2 regions of the Mesorhizobium sp. B2-5-4 genome follow, and region 2 is predicted to be linked to the other one. Evidence: riboswitches for the same ligand, from Rfam matches in the RefSeq annotation. Region 2 holds a riboswitch; the other holds the start of a gene.

Region 1 (7,858 bases), on a different contig from region 2:
AGCGTATCAAGCATGCAGCCGCAATAGCTCGAACAGAAGGTTGCGTTGCGCATCTGCTCGCACGAGCGCTGGCAGGTTTTCAGGACCTGCGGGGGCTCGACTTGCGCCGGCATCAGTTGCGAGAACAGCCAGACGCAACCGATCAGCAGCGGCTGGTGGATCAGGTAGAAGGCCAGGCTGTGGCGGCCGATGAAGACCAGTGGATTGGCCCAGCGGCCCGGCACGAGGCTCGCCAGGCGTGCCCGTATGCCGGAAGCGGAAGCGAGTTTCGCCACTCCGAGGCCGAGAAGCACCGGGCCGAACCAGGGGAACAGCGGCACGTAGTCGTTGGAGCGCGGATTGACGGCGGAAAGGCCGATCCACCACAGCCAAGGGTGATCGAGTGCCTCGAAGCGCAGGTAGACGGGCGCCGCGATGACCAGCGCGGCGGCGACAAGCGTCAGCAGCGCCGGCAGGCGCAGGAAGGCGAGGCCAAGCAGGCTGGCGAGCCCGATCTCATGCAGGATGCCGAAAAAAATGAATCCGTCAGGCGTGGCGATGCGGGTGACGACCGAGATGGCGACCGCCGCACCGGCGACCATGGCGAACCGTTTCCAGAAGGAGTTCCAGCGGATCTGTCGGCCATGGGCGAGATAGAGGCTGACGCCGACAAGGAACAGGAAGGTCGAGGCGATGCAGCGGGCGTAGATCTTCCACCAGCCGAAGGCGGTGAGACCGGGGTCGGTGTAACCGAAGAATTCCAGGTCCCAGGTGAAATGGTAGCTTGCCATCGCGATCAGCGCGATGCCGCGCAAAATATCGATGGCAACGATGCGCTTCGATGGCTGCGGAACGGGTGCGGTCGGCGTGTGGATGCTCATGGTCTCGCGATCTGATTCAGCCCTCCAAGACGACTATCACGGTTGCACTGGATAGAAGAAGACCGGTCGCCTTGGCCTGACCGCGCGGCGGAGCCCGCGCCAGCCGCCGAATTGGGCCAGCGCGGGAAAGCCTTTGACCGGCTTCGCTTTTTGCCGGGTGTGCGTCGGTTTCCTCTTAACAGGCCTGAAATGTCCACGGCAGATTTGACGCCGCGATTCTGCTTTGGGGAAGCAATGTCCACGCATGTGCGCCATCCGATCTGGCTTCCGGCCCTCAAGGCCGCGGATGCGCGCACCTTCGCCTCGCTCTACGCGGTCGAGTCCTTCGCCCGCGCCATGGTGTCGAGCGTCATCCCGATCCAGGCCTACGAGATACTCCACAACGAGCAGATCGTCTCGATCCTCTACACCGTCGTATCCATGCTCGGCCTGTCGGTGACCTTGTTCATGCCGATGCTGATCCGCCGCTTCGCGCGGCGCTGGGTCTACACGGCAGGCGCCTGCCTGCTCGCCATCGGCTCGCTGTTCTTCGTCACCCACACGCTCGCTGGACAACTCGCCGGCATGCTGTGCCGCGTCATGGGCGCCAGTGCGCTGTCGATCACACTCAACCTCTACATCATGGACCACATCCGCAAGACCGACTTCATGCAGGCCGAATCGCTGCGCATGGCGTGGTCGATGGTTGCCTGGACGGGCGGGCCGACGCTTGGCATTTTCCTTTATGCGCATTTCGGCATCTATGCCGCGCATGGCGCGGTGGCGGTTTTCGCCATGGCTTTGCTGGCGCTGTTCTGGACCTACCGGCTGGGCGACAACCCGTCGATCCGCCCGGGCAAGACGCGGCCGGCAAATCCGCTCGCCAACATCGGCCGCTTCGTGGCGCAGCCAAGGCTCAGGCTCGCCTGGCTGATCGCCTTCGGCCGGTCGTGCTTCTGGACGACGTTCTTCGTCTATGGACCGCTGTTCATGGTGATCACCGGCGAGGGTGAACTGGCGGGCGGCCTGCTGGTCTCGGCCGGCAATGCGCTGCTGTTCATGGCGATCTTCTGGGGCAAGGCAGGAAAACGCTTTGGCGGCCGACGCACCATGACGTTTGCCTATTTCGCCATGTCGGCGTCGCTGCTGGCGGCGGGCACGGTCGGAGCGGCAGAGCCGTTGCTGACCGGCGCCTTCCTGTTGTGCGGCGCCTTCTTCACCATCGCGCTCGACGCGCTGGGCTCGACCGCCTTCATGCGCTCGGTGCGCTCCTATGAACGCGCGCAGATGGCGGCGGTCTACCGCACCTATCTCGACTTTTCCGAATTGACGCCGCCGCTGGTCTATTCGGTGGTGCTGGCCTTCTTCGGATTGGGATCGGTGTTCGTCACGCTCGGCCTACTGGCGGCGTTTTGTGGCCTCATGACCTGGCGCTACCTGCCTAAATCCCTCTAAAAAATCAGAGCGAAAGCTCAGCATGGCGCTCGCGCACCCAATTGTGGAAGCGGTGCAGCTCATATTCCTCGGGCATCAGCACGCCGGCTGTATGACGCATCGAGCGCAGGCCCTTCTGGTTGACCTCGCAGATCGCGGCATCCTCCTCCAGCACCTGTGTGCCGAAGGCGACGATGTTGTCGATATCGGTGGCGGCGAGCGCCTCGGGCGAGAACAGCCATTCGGCGGTCAATTCGGTCTGTTCGGGACCGAGCGGCACCAGCCGCACGGTCCTGACATAGTCGACATGGCCGACGATGAACATCGAGGGCAGGCTGGTGGCGTAGGTCTGGCCGGCGGTGCGTTCCGCCTGCGTCAAGCCGGGGAAAACCGGCCCATGCGTCTGCCCATCACGCGACCATGTTTCAGCCCCGGCGCACAGGCCGCCGGAGAATTCCGGCGCATCATTGTCTGCATGGCGCGTCCATTCGGGATCGTCATGCCGGCTCATCAGGCCGCGGCCATAGATCGGCACCAGCCGCGACAGGTCCTTGTGGACGCCCGGGCAGTGCAGGCACTCGTTGAAGTTTTCCCAGAAAATCTTCCAGTTGCAGTTCATCACCTTGCGCAGCACATGGCCTGACACCAGCGTGTCCAGCGGCCAGTTGCCGAGGTCGCCGGAGGCCGGGTCGAAGGATGACTGCACTGAGCCGGCGGCATCTTCAGCAAGATTGACGAAGACGAAGCCCCGCCGCACCGAGAGTACAACGCGGTAAAGCGGGTGGTCGGCCTCGTCGAAGCCGTCAGGCAGCGATTTCGACGGTACACGCACCAGATCGCCACGCAGCGAATAGGACCAGGCATGGTACGGGCAGGTGATCAGCCGCGCCTTCAGGCGTCCTTCGCTTTCCTGGCAAAGCTGCGAACCGCGATGCCGGCACGTGTTGTGGAAGGCATGCAACTCGCCGGCGTCGTCGCGCAGCACAAGGATTTCCTGCGTACCGACGCGGAAGGTGCGGAATGCCAAAGGCTGGGCAAGGTCGGTCTCGCGGCAGACGAGCAGCCAATTTCTGTACCAGATGGCATCGAGATCACGCTGATAGTTCTCCTGGTCCCAATAGGCCGATGACGGCAGCGTCGGCTCGGTTCGGGTCAGGCCGTTATAGGGCTCGCGCTCGCTGGCATTGGGCTGCATGGCTGGCTTCCTGTGAGGGTTGCGAGCCGACACCCGACTAGAAAATTTGTCAATCAGGACGGGATGGAGCGGCTTCGCCGATACGACGCTCCTGCGCTGGCGACTGTCGGAATTTGGTTTGCCGCGCGCGGCAAATTTCCCTATAGTCACCAACGTCGTCGGTTCCTTTTTGGAGCCAAGAGGGAATGCGGTGCGGACAGGAATTCCTGTCCAATGCCGTGGCTGCCCCCGCAACTGTGTGCGGTAGTCCTCTCCATATGCCACTGAGGGTTTTCCTCGGGAAGGTGGGGAAGGGCGCTTATCCGCGAGCCAGGAGACCTGCCGGCGACAGGAAACTGACTTCGATGCCCTCGGGTGGAGGGCGAAAGGACAAGACATGACTACCGCTTCCGTCTCCCTCGGCGCCTCCGTCTCCTCGCAGTCGCGCTTCATGCAGCTCGCGCTCGCGGCGCTGCTCGGCATGTTCGTCGTCGGCTTTGTCGGTTTCTCGCATATCGATGCGGTCCACAATGCCGCCCACGACTATCGCCACTCGATGGCGTTTCCCTGCCACTAACGAGGATCTGACATCATGAATCTGTTTCGCAACGTCGTGTTCGTCGCGGCGATCGCGGGGCTCGTGGCGGGTGTCGTTCTCGCCTGCATGCAGGCCTATGCGACAGTGCCGCTGATCCTCAAGGCGGAAGTCTACGAACAGGCCGGCGGCGGCCATCACCATGACCACGCGGCTGCACCGGCGGCGAGCAACGATGCGGTGAGCACGGTCGCGCCCGCTGGGAATGCGATGAGTTCTGCCGCGCCAGCACCCGCCGAAGTCACGGCACCGGCGGAGAAAGACGAAGGCTGGGCGCCGGCCGACGGTGTCGAGCGTTTTGCCTTCAGCGTGGTTGCCAATATCGTCACCGGCATCGGCTTCGCGCTGGTCCTGGTCGCGATTTCCGAGTTTGCCGGCGGCGTCGGCAATTGGCGCCAGGGCGTATTCTGGGGGCTGGCCGGCTTTGCCGTGTTCACGCTGGCACCAGGCCTCGGCCTGCAGCCGGAACTGCCGGCGATGCCGGCGGCCGATCTGCTTGCGCGCCAGATCTGGTGGACGGCAACGGCCGCGGCGACCGCTATCGGCCTTGGCCTGATCGTGTTTCGCAGATCGCTACCATTGACCATCTTCGCCGTCTTGCTGATCGTCGTCCCGCATATCGTCGGCGCGCCGCAGCCCGACAGTTTCGAGACGCCTATCCCGGAAGGCCTGCACCATCAGTTCGTGGTGGCGGTGACGGTGACCAATCTGGTGTTCTGGCTGGTGCTCGGCGCGGTCGTGGGCGTGGTGCGCAGGCGCTTCACCGGCACGGCGACCAGCTTGCGCGACAGCTTTGCCTGATCGCGGCAAGCTGACTTTCATCATCGGTGGCGCGCGCTCCGGAAAGAGCGCGCACGCCGAAACCCTGGTGACGGCATTCCCCCCGCCATGGACGTATGTCGCCACGGCGCAAACCTATGACGATGAGATGCGCGAGCGCATCGCGGTGCACCGCTCGCGGCGCGGTGAGGGCTGGTCGACCATCGATGCGTCACTCGACCTTGCCGAAGCGCTGGAGGCCTTGCCGGATGATCGGCCGGTGCTTGTCGACTGCCTGACGCTATGGCTGACCAATCACATGCTGGCCGATTACGACGTCGAGGCGGAGTGCCGACGGCTGGCCGACGTGCTGTCGCGGCCGCGCGGACCGTGGTTCGTGGTGTCGAACGAGGTCGGGCAAGGCATCGTGCCCGACAATGCGCTGGCGCGGCGTTTTCGCGACGACGCCGGCCGGCTCAACCAGCGGGTCGCCGCGGTTGCCGACACGGTGCTGCTGATGGTGGCGGGGCTACCGCTCAAGGTGAAGTGAAATGACCGATATCGACGACAAGGATGAAGAGCGCCATCGCGCCAAGATGGCCAAGCGCAAGGCGGTGCAGGACGCCGAGGTTGCGAGCAAGACGGTCGAGAAGGGGTTGCTGATCGTCAACACCGGTCCCGGCAAGGGCAAGACCACGGCCGCCTTCGGGCTGGCGCTGCGGATGCTCGGCCACGGCAAGCGCGTCGGCGTCGTGCAATTCATCAAGGGCAAATGGCACACCGGCGAGAAGGATGCGTTTGCCGCCTTCGGCGACCGCGTGGTCTGGCATGCTATGGGCGAGGGTTTCACTTGGGAGACGCAGGACCTGAAGCGCGATATCGCCGCCGCCGAAGCCGCCTGGGCCAAGGCGCTGGAATTGATCGACGATCCCTCGATCAGCCTTGTCGTGCTCGACGAGCTCAACATTGCGTTGCGCTACGACTATCTCGATCTCGACAAGGTGGTTGCGGCGCTGAAGGGCCGGCGCGAGGGTCTGCATGTCGTCATCACCGGCCGCAACGCCAAGCCAGCGCTGGTCGAGGCTGCCGATCTGGTCACCGAGATGGGCGTCACCAAGCATCATTTCTCGGCGGGCGTGAAAGCTCAGCAGGGCATCGAGTTTTAAAAAACCAGAACAGCGATCACCGCGACTAGGCCGAACAAGCCAATCAGCAGGAAATCAGCGACACGGTAGAGTTGCAGCGCGCGCCTTATATCGCCGCTGTCGACATCGCTGCGGCCGCCTTCGCCCATGAAGATGTCGTCGACCATGACACCGCCATAGCTGCGTGGTCCGGCAAGCGCGAGCCCAAGCGCGCCGGCCATGGCCGCTTCGGGCCAGCCGGCATTGGGCGAGCGGTGTTTTTTCGCGTCGCGCCGTACCGCTTGCCAGCCGCAGTGGGGGTCGGCGCCCTCGACCAAGAAGGAAGCGAGCACGATCAGCAGCGCCGTCAGCCGCGATGCCGGCAGGTTGATCCAATCGTCGAAGCGCGCCGCCGCCCAGCCGAACGCCTCGTGGCGCGGGGTGTGGTGGCCGATCATCGAATCGGCGGTGTTGGCCGCCTTGTAGGCGGCGCCGCCGGCCAGCCCGCCAACGCCGGTCCAGAAGGCGGGGGCGACGATGCCATCGGAAAAATTCTCCGCCAGGCTTTCGATCGCCGCACGGCAGACGCCTGCCCGGTCCAGCGTTTCGGGATCGCGGCCGACGATCCGCGAGACGGCGGCGCGGCCCATGTCGAGGCCTCCACTGTCGAGCGCGTCGGCGACGGCTTCGACATGTTCATGCAGGCTCTTCTGCGACAGAAGCGATGTTGCCAGAAGGACGGCAATGATCCATCCCAAGGGGACGAACCAGAGCAGAACGAGCTGCACGCAAAGACCTGTCAGCGCCGGCACCAGCACGATGACCAAAAGCGCCTGGACACCACGTTGACGACGCAGTGCGTCGGGATCAGTGGCGCGGTTGAGCCTCAAGTCGAGAAAGGATATCAGCCTGCCGAACCACGTCACCGGATGGCCGATGGCGCGAAACAGCCAGTCGGGATAACCAAGGGCGAATTCGACAACCAATGACAGGAAAGCGATCAGGACAGACATGAAGCTTCTTGAAGGAGCGGTGGACCATGGTGGAAGTCTTGGCCGGGCAAGGGCGCTTTTCCCCAATGCCGTGCTGCCTTTCGTCGACCTCTCGACCGGTATCAATCCGCACTCCTACCCGCTTTTCGACCTGCCCGCCACCTCCCTGTGGCGGTTGCCGGAGGCCGCGCGTGGGCGCGAACTGATAGAGATCGCGGCCAACACCTATGGCGCGCCTTCCGCGGGAAACGTGGTGGCGGCGCCCGGGACCCAAATCCTGCTGCCGCGCGTGGCCTCGCTGGTGAGGCCCGGCAAGGCGATGGTGCTGGGGCCGACCTATGCCGAACACGCCCGGGCGGCGGCGATTGCCGGGCATGAGGTGGTCGAGGTCAGCGATTTCGCGGCGCTGGCGGACGCTGACCTCGCCATCATCGTCAATCCGAACAATCCGGATGGGCGCATCATCGAGCGCGACCGGCTGCTGATGCTGGCTGACGGACTTCGCGCCAAGGGCGGGCTGCTGGTCGTCGACGAGGCGTTCATGGATGTCGGTCCACGCGAACACAGCCTCGCCGCCGACGTCGTCCAGGCCGGCATTGTCGTGCTGCGTTCCTTTGGCAAGTTCTTTGGTCTGGCCGGCCTGCGGCTTGGGTTCGCGCTTGCCGATGCGACGACGGCTGAACGGTTGCACATGCAGTTCGGGCCGTGGGCCGTCGCCGGACCGGCGCTGGAATACGGCATCCGCGCGCTCGCCGATCTCGGCTGGCAAGATGCGATGCGGGCGTCGCTGGCGGACGAGGTGGTGCGGGTTGATGCGCTGTTTGGCCGGTTCGGCGTTCGCGTCGCGGGCGGCACCGTATTGTTCCGCTATCTCAGCTTGCCCGATGCCGGCGGCCTGCTTTCCGCGCTTGGCGAGAGTGGCGTACTGCTCCGGCATTTCT
Region 2 (7,858 bases):
CGGCCGGTGGGCAAGACATCGGAGCGCCCGCGCGCGGACGCTCCGGCCGGGCCCGCCTTGACGTGACGGCCATCGAGCGCGGCGAGCAGCGCGGCCTTCTCGGCTTCCGCGCTTTGCCGGCGCATGGGATCGGGCTCGTCGTCTGGGGCGCGACCATAGATATGCAGACCGTCCTTGATGGCAAAATCCTTGAGATCGCAGAGCCAGGCATCGATGCGGCGCAGTGCTTCGTCGGGCGCGTCGGTCTCGGCGACGCCGGCTTCGGAAGCGAGGCCGGTCTTTTGCGCGGTTTCGACAATCTGTTTCGCCAGCCGGTCACGACGACGGCGGTCGAGGCCGTCGGCCTGGGCATATTCGTCGACCAGCCGTTCGAGCTTGTGCTGGTCCTCGTCCAGTCCGGCGCCTGTCAGCGGCGGCGGCAGATGACCAAGCGTGACCGCGGCAATGCGCCGTTTGGCCTGTGCCGCTTCGCCGGGGTTGGAGACGATGAAGGGATAGATGACGGGCAGGGGGCCGGTGACGATCTCGGGGAAGCAGGCTTGCGAAAGCGCGACGGTCTTGCCGGGCAGCCATTCCAGCGTGCCGTGGGCGCCGACATGGATGAGAGCGTGGACGCCGAGCGATTCGCGCAGCCACAGGCCGAACGCGATCAAAGCGTGGCGCGGAGGCAGCGTCGGATCGTGGTAGTCGGCGCGGCGGTCCGCGGAACGGCCACGGTCAGGGGCGAGTGCGACGGTGATGTTGCCGAAATGCGCGGCGCGGAAGGCGAAGTGTTTTTTGCCTGATAGCGAAGGTCTTCGCGAGGCGCCCCCCTCTGGCAGGACAGAGGGGGGCGCCTCGCGAAGACCTGTCTCATCTTCCGCTCTGCCCCAAGCAGCCTCTACCGCAGCAATTGCCGTTGCCAGCAACTCCGTCGAAAAGGAGTGATAGTCGTCCAGCCTCAGCCCACCGTCGCCGCGCTCCAGCAAATCCAGCAATTCACGCGGCGTTTGCGGTATCGCGTCAACGGCATAGCCCTGTTCGCTCAAGTCCCGCAGCATGGCGATGACGCTGGACGGCACATCCAGCCCGACCGCATAGCCGGTGCGGCCGGGAGCACTGGGATAATCGGGAATGAGGATTGCCAGCTTGCGTTCGGCGCGCGGAGTCTGCTGCAAACGGATGAAGGCCGCTACGCGGCTAGCCACTTGCTCAACACGATCCAGTTCCGGCCGGTTGGCCAAGGCGCGGTGGCCCAGCGCCGGGTCGACATCGCTCTCGCCCTTGAAAGAGATGGCACCGGCAAGGATGCGGCCGTCGAGTTCGGGCAGCACGACATGCATGGCAAGGTCGGCGGGCGCCAGTCCGCGCTGATTGTTTTCCCACACGTCGCGGCGCGTGGTGGCGACGATGACCTGGAAGACAGGCACGCCGGCGCGGTCGAACAGGGTTTCCACGCCGGGCTCGGCGCCAGAAGCGAAAGCGGTCGCGGTGATGATGGCGGCGGGTTTCAGCGATGCGATGGTATTTTCGACGAACGCCAGGGACACCGGATCCTTGAGACTGGAAACGAAGATCGGGACCGGTGCCAGTCCCTGGGAGTGTAAAGTCTCGGCCAGCGCATCGATCGGGGCGACATCGGCTGCAAGCAGCATCGATCGGTAGAAGAGAATCGGGATGATGGGAGTGCTGGCATTTGAAAGGTCCGGCTGTTCTGCGACCCCCAATCCAGATTGATAGTAACCAGCTTTCGGCACGCTGACCGGACTGGCGACGGGCATATCTTGTCCAGCCAGGCCTGCCAGCCTGTGCACCAGGGCGCTCATATTGGCCGGGCCGCCCTCGCGGAAATAGCCGAGCAGGCCGTCGAGTTCGGCGCGCGGCAGCGTCGAGGCTTCGATCAGCCTGAGATCCTCGTCATGGCTTTCACCCGGAAGCAGTGCCAGTCTTATGTCGCGCTCGCGGGCGATTGCCGCGAGCTGGTCGCAGCCATAGCGCCACCAGTCGTAGCCGCCGAGGATGCGCACCATGATGACCTTGGCATGGCGGGCGACGCTGTCGATCCAGAGATCGACGGACATGGGATGGCGCAGGTCGCGCAGTGCGGCGAGCCGCATCGACGGCAGGCGATCGGCGTCGGCCTTCCATGCCGCCGCCAGTCCGGCGAGATCGCTGTCGGTGAAGGACAAGGCCACGATATCCGCCGGCGCCTGCCGGAGATCGACAGGCTCGGCGAGGTCGTCGAGCGAGGCGGAGGTCGTGGTGAGGATGTGCATCGCGGCCCGTGCCTGAAATCAGCCGGCGAGGATACGTTCGATCGCCGGACGGTTCAGCCCCTTGAGGCCGATGACGACGAGGCGCGAGCGGCGGTCGTCCCCGGCGGTCCAGGCCCGGTCGTAGTAATGATTGACGCGCTGGCCGACGGCCTGCAGCAGGAGCCGCATCGGCTTGCCACCGACCTCGACGAAGCCTTTCACCCGCAGCACGTTTTCCTGTTCGGCGGCGGCGGCGACGCGTTTTGCCAGGTCGTCGGGATTGGCGATCGAGGGGATGTCGACGATGAACGTGTCGAAGTCGTCATGCTCGTGGTCGAACGCGCCGTCATGATGGGATTTTCGGTTCTCGATGTCGTCCTCGACGGCGAGACCGAGCCCGAGCAGTACGGAGGGATCGACCTTGCCATAAGACGTCGGCACGATCTTCACTGCGCGGGCGGAGTGTTCGCCAATGATGGCATGGGCGCGGGCTGAGCCCTCGGCGTCCATCAGGTCGCTCTTCGACAGGATGATCAGGTCGGCGCAGGCGATCTGATCCTCGAACACCTCCTCGACAGGATCATCATGGTCGAGGCTTTCATCCCCGGCGCGCTGCGCCTGCAGGGCGTCCATGTCGTTGGCGACGCGGCCTTCGGCAAGTGCGGGACCGTCGACCACGGCGATGACGCCGTCGACGGTCACCCGGCTCTTCACTGTCGGCCACTGGAAAGCCTGGACCAGCGGCTTGGGCAAAGCGAGGCCCGAGGTTTCGATCAGGATATGGTCGACCTTCGGCGTCAGCGACAGGATCTGGTCGAGCGCCGGCACGAAATCGTCGGCGACGGTGCAGCAGATGCAGCCATTGGCCAACTCGACGATGTTTTCCTCTGGGCAGGTGTCGATGCCACAGCCTTTCAGGATTTCGCCGTCGATGCCGATGTCACCGAATTCGTTGACAATGATCGCGATACGCTTGCCGCCGGCGTTTTCCAGGAGATGGCGGACCAGGGTCGTCTTGCCGGCGCCGAGGAAGCCGGTGACGACGGTGCAGGGAACGCGGGAAACGGATGCGGTCATATCAAGTCTTTCAGCATGTCGAGGGGAGGGATGCGGGCCACGAGGCCGCGCTTGAGGCTATCGGGCCGGCCCCGCCAGGGAATGAGGCCGTCGCTGGAGGTGGCGAAGAGTTTCGCGCCAGTGACGAGATCGGCGCCGCTGGTCCTGGTCAGATCGCCGAATACATAGCTCCAGCAGCCGTCACGCAGGATCGCGGCGCTCAGTCGACGTTTGCAATTGCCGAGGCATTCGACGGTGCGGATGCGGATGTTGTCGCCCGAGGCGGCTCGGCGCGTATCTTCGGCCAAAAGTTCGCCGGCCCGGGGACGGGCGTCGGAGCCGCTCTCGTCGCGACAGGAGGCGCAGACGATGACAGTGATGCCGGCCAGGGAATCATCCTCGCCGGACGAAATGTCCATTGTTTCAGCCGAAAAACTGCTGTCGCGATCCAAATCAGGCTCCTTGCCCGGAAAACCCGCCGGGCGATCGGATACTTGCATTCCAGACGGCAGGTCTCCTGGCTCGCGGGTCATCGCCTTGGGTAGCCGCCTTCCCGGGACAATCCCAGTGGCTTTCGGCCTTGGCTCTTCGCTCACAGTTGCGGGGACAGCCGCGGATTTGGGATTTTCAATCCCGCACCGCATTCCCTCTTGGCTCCTCCCTTTGCCGAGAGGAGACCGTCTGGATCCGATTTAGGCTCTTGCGGGCAGCGGTGTCAACGCGAGCTTACGACACTGCGATGTCGGACAGCGCCGGGCCCAGGTCGCCGGCAGGCGTCACTTCGATGCGTTCGAGGCCAAGCCAGCCCTGCATCTGCTTCAATTCCTCGAAGAGCTGAGCGGCGGTATCGGGCGGTGCGCCGGGCTCGGCGTAAGCAGCATGGGCACGCAGGACACTTGCCGGCCGGTCTGCCTTGAGGTCGACGCGCGCCACGATCCTGTCGCCGAGCAGGAAGGGCAGGACATAATAGCCGTATTGGCGCTTGTCGGCCGGCGTGTAGATCTCGATCCGGTAGTGAAAATTGAACAGCCGCTCTGAGCGCGAGCGCTCGAAGACAACGGGGTCGAACGGCGCCAGCAGGGCGCGGGCCTCGATCTTGCGTGGCAATCGCGCGTCCCTATAGAGGTAAGCCGGCTTGTCCCAGCCCTCGACGCGGACCGGCAGCAACTCGCCGAGTTCGACCAGTTCCTCCAGGCGGCCTTTCATGTCGGCGGGGGAGAGTCGAAAATAGTCGCGCAGGTCGCCTGATGTCGCGATGCCGTGGGCGCGGGCGGAGATGCGCAGCAATTCACGATGCGCGTCCTCGGCGGCCGGTACTGGCAGGTCGAGAATCGCCTGCGGCAGCACGCGCTCTGGCAGGTCGTAGAAGCGCTCGAAGCCGCGCCGGTGCGCCGTGGTGATGCGCCCGGCCCAGAACAGCCATTCGAAGGCATGCTTGGCGTGGCTCCAGCCCCACCAGCCGCCGGAGCCTTTCTGGCCCTCCAGCGCGGAAGCGGCGACCGGGCCGCGCTGGACGACCTCGCGGTAGATCTCTTCTACGTAGGCGGCGTGCTCGCGGCCCCATTTGGCCAGCCCCAGATACATTTCATCGCCTTGCTCGGCGCGCTGCATGCGCCAGCGCATCAGCGGGTAGGTCTCGACCGGCAGGAACGAGGCCTCATGCGCCCAGTATTCGAAGACCGTGCGCTTGCGGGTCACGGCGGCGTTGTCGAGCAAAGCGAGGGGATAGGGGCCAAGACGCGAATAGAGCGGCATGTAATGGGCACGAACCACCGCACTGACGGAATCGATCTGCAGCAGGCCGGTGCGGGACAGAACGCGGGCGAAGTGGCGGCGGTCGGGCGTACCGGCGGGGCGGGGATCGAGAAACCCTTGAGCGGCGAGCGCGATGCGCCGGGCGGCGGCAAGCGAGATCTTTTCCTTCATGCGGATGCGTCTCTGATGGACCTGTCTAACGTCGTTGCGAGGCGTGATTCCAGCCCATGCTAGCAGGGTTTTGGCGGCAACCCTGTCAGGAGAGAAAAGTGGAGTAAATGGCGAAGGAAATCAAACAGGAGCGTATGGGACCAGTTTCTCCCGGATTGCCGTCCAGCTCGGTGTTTTGAACAAGGTTTGACTTGCTTCGCTGGAAGTGCTGCGCTAACCCTCGCCGCGTTGCAGCATAGGCTCCTTAAAACGGTTCAGCGGTTAAACTGTCACGCTTCCGCATTAAGCTCCGGTGCTGTAATCAACGTGGATTGGCGCCAACGGAAAGCCGCTGCATGAACGCACTCCTCAGTTCGTACCTGCCCATCGTCCTGTTTATCGGCGTGGCGCTGGTGGTCGGTCTGGCGCTGCTGGCTGCGCCCTTCCTGGTAGCCTACCGCAACCCGGATCCCGAGAAGCTGTCCGCCTATGAATGCGGATTCAACTCGTTCGACGATGCCCGCATGAAATTCGACATCCGCTTCTATCTGGTGTCGATCCTGTTCATCATCTTCGACCTGGAAGTAGCCTTCCTCTTCCCCTGGGCGGTGTCCTTCTCGAAGATTGGCATGCTCGGTTTCTGGTCAATGATGGTGTTTTTGGCGGTGCTGACCATCGGCTTTGCCTATGAATGGAAAAAAGGAGCGCTGGAATGGGATTGAACGACAGTTCAGGCACCCTCGTCGCGCCGAAGCCCAAGGGTATCATTGATCCCAACACCGGCAAGCCGGTGGGGGAGGACGATCCCTTCTTCCTCGAAATCAACAACGAGCTTGCCGACAAGGGTTTTCTGGTCACCTCGACCGAGGCGCTGATCACCTGGGCGCGCAGCGGTTCGCTGATGTTCATGACCTTCGGTCTGGCGTGCTGCGCGGTCGAAATGATCCACACCTCGATGCCGCGCTACGATTCGGAGCGCTTCGGTGTCGCGCCGCGCGCGTCTCCGCGCCAGTCCGACATCATGATCGTGGCTGGCACGCTGACCAACAAGATGGCGCCGGCGTTGCGCAAGGTCTACGACCAGATGCCGGAGCCACGCTACGTCATCTCGATGGGCTCCTGCGCCAATGGCGGCGGCTACTACCACTATTCCTATTCGGTGGTGCGCGGCTGCGACCGGGTCGTGCCGGTCGACATCTATGTGCCCGGCTGCCCGCCGAGCGCCGAAGCCCTGCTCTACGGCATTCTTCTGCTGCAGAAGAAAATCCGCCGCACCGGCACGATCGAACGGTAAATCCATGGCCGCATCCCTTACCGAACTGTCGACCTATCTCGGCGAAAAGCTGATCGGCCGCGTCAATGACGCGGTGCTCGCCTATGGCGAGCTCTCCATCAATGTCGAGCCGCGCGACCTGGTCGAAGTGATGACCTTCCTGCGCGACGATGCGCGCTGCCAGTTCATCTCGATCATCGATGTCTGCGGCGCCGACTATCCGTCGCGGGCCAAGCGCTTCGACGTCGTCTACCATCTGCTGTCGCCGAAACAGAATGTCCGCATCCGGGTCAAGGTGCAGGCCGACGAAGAGACGATGGTGCCGTCGATCACCGGCGTTTATCCAGGCGCCGACTGGTTCGAGCGCGAGACCTACGATCTCTATGGCGTGCTGTTCTCGGGCCACCCGGACCTGCGCCGCCTGCTGACCGATTACGGGTTCGAAGGCCATCCGCTGCGCAAGGATTTCCCGCTGACCGGTTTCGTCGAAGTGCGCTACGACGACGAGGCCAAGCGCGTGATCTATGAGCCTGTGGAACTGAAGCAGGAATTCCGCAATTTCGATTTTCTTTCCCCTTGGGAAGGCACCGACTATGTGCTGCCCGGGGATGAGAAGGCAAAGCAGTAAATGGCCGAAACCTCCGTCCGCAATTTCAACATCAATTTCGGCCCTCAACACCCTGCGGCGCATGGTGTTTTGAGGTTGGTGCTCGAACTCGACGGCGAAGTCGTCGATCGCGTCGATCCGCATATCGGCCTGCTGCATCGTGGTACGGAAAAGCTGATCGAGGCCAAGACCTATCTGCAGGCGGTGCCTTATCTCGACCGGCTCGACTATTGCGCCCCGATGAACCAGGAGCATGCCTTCGCGCTCGCCGCCGAGCGCCTGCTCGGCATCGAGGTGCCGAGGCGCGGCCAACTGATCCGCGTGCTCTATTGCGAAATCGGCCGCATCATGTCGCACATCCTCAATGTGACGACGCAGGCGATGGACGTCGGCGCCCTGACGCCGCCGCTGTGGGGTTTCGTCGAGCGCGAAAAGCTGATGGTGTTTTATGAGCGGGCCTCCGGCTCGCGCATGCATGCGGCCTATTTCCGTCCCGGCGGCGTCCACCAGGACCTGCCGCGCCAACTGGTCGAGGACATCGGCAAATGGATCGACCCGTTCCTGAAATCGCTCGATGACCTCGACAAGTTGCTCACCGGCAACCGCATCTTCAAGCAGCGTAATGTCGATATCGGCATTGTTTCGCTGGCCGACGCCTGGGCCTGGGGCTTTTCGGGCGTCATGGTGCGCGGCTCGGGTTCGCCTTGGGACCTGCGCAAGTCGCAGCCCTATGAATGCTATTCGGAAATGGATTTCGACATCCCGATCGGCAAGAACGGCGAC

Evidence for each region. A riboswitch is a leader RNA that binds a small molecule or an ion and turns the genes downstream of it on or off. The one in region 2 is predicted to bind cobalamin.
Region 1: it holds a riboswitch for cobalamin, as region 2 does, so the genes downstream of both, FJ492_RS25380 (CbtB domain-containing protein) here and FJ492_RS04740 (DUF1636 family protein) in region 2, are expected to answer to the same signal.

What each region holds. Positions count from the first base shown of each region.
Region 1 covers NZ_VFUR01000026.1:63,877-71,734, reverse strand. Annotated here, with positions in the region: gene FJ492_RS25395 (DUF1624 domain-containing protein) at 1-860, opposite strand, end outside; gene FJ492_RS25390 (MFS transporter) at 1,095-2,294, shown strand; gene FJ492_RS25385 (aromatic ring-hydroxylating dioxygenase subunit alpha) at 2,299-3,468, opposite strand; cobalamin riboswitch at 3,611-3,809, shown strand; gene FJ492_RS25380 (CbtB domain-containing protein) at 3,845-4,024, shown strand; gene FJ492_RS25375 (CbtA family protein) at 4,040-4,843, shown strand; gene cobU (bifunctional adenosylcobinamide kinase/adenosylcobinamide-phosphate guanylyltransferase) at 4,836-5,351, shown strand; gene cobO (cob(I)yrinic acid a,c-diamide adenosyltransferase) at 5,353-5,967, shown strand; gene cbiB (adenosylcobinamide-phosphate synthase CbiB) at 5,964-6,938, opposite strand; gene cobD (threonine-phosphate decarboxylase CobD) at 6,937-7,858, shown strand, end outside.
Region 2 covers NZ_VFUR01000003.1:32,296-40,153, reverse strand. Annotated here, with positions in the region: gene cobN (cobaltochelatase subunit CobN) at 1-2,255, opposite strand, end outside; gene cobW (cobalamin biosynthesis protein CobW) at 2,274-3,311, opposite strand; gene FJ492_RS04740 (DUF1636 family protein) at 3,308-3,742, opposite strand; cobalamin riboswitch at 3,780-3,987, opposite strand; gene FJ492_RS04735 (winged helix-turn-helix domain-containing protein) at 4,017-5,216, opposite strand; gene FJ492_RS04730 (NADH-quinone oxidoreductase subunit A) at 5,552-5,917, shown strand; gene FJ492_RS04725 (NADH-quinone oxidoreductase subunit B) at 5,908-6,489, shown strand; gene FJ492_RS04720 (NADH-quinone oxidoreductase subunit C) at 6,494-7,096, shown strand; gene FJ492_RS04715 (NADH-quinone oxidoreductase subunit D) at 7,097-7,858, shown strand, end outside.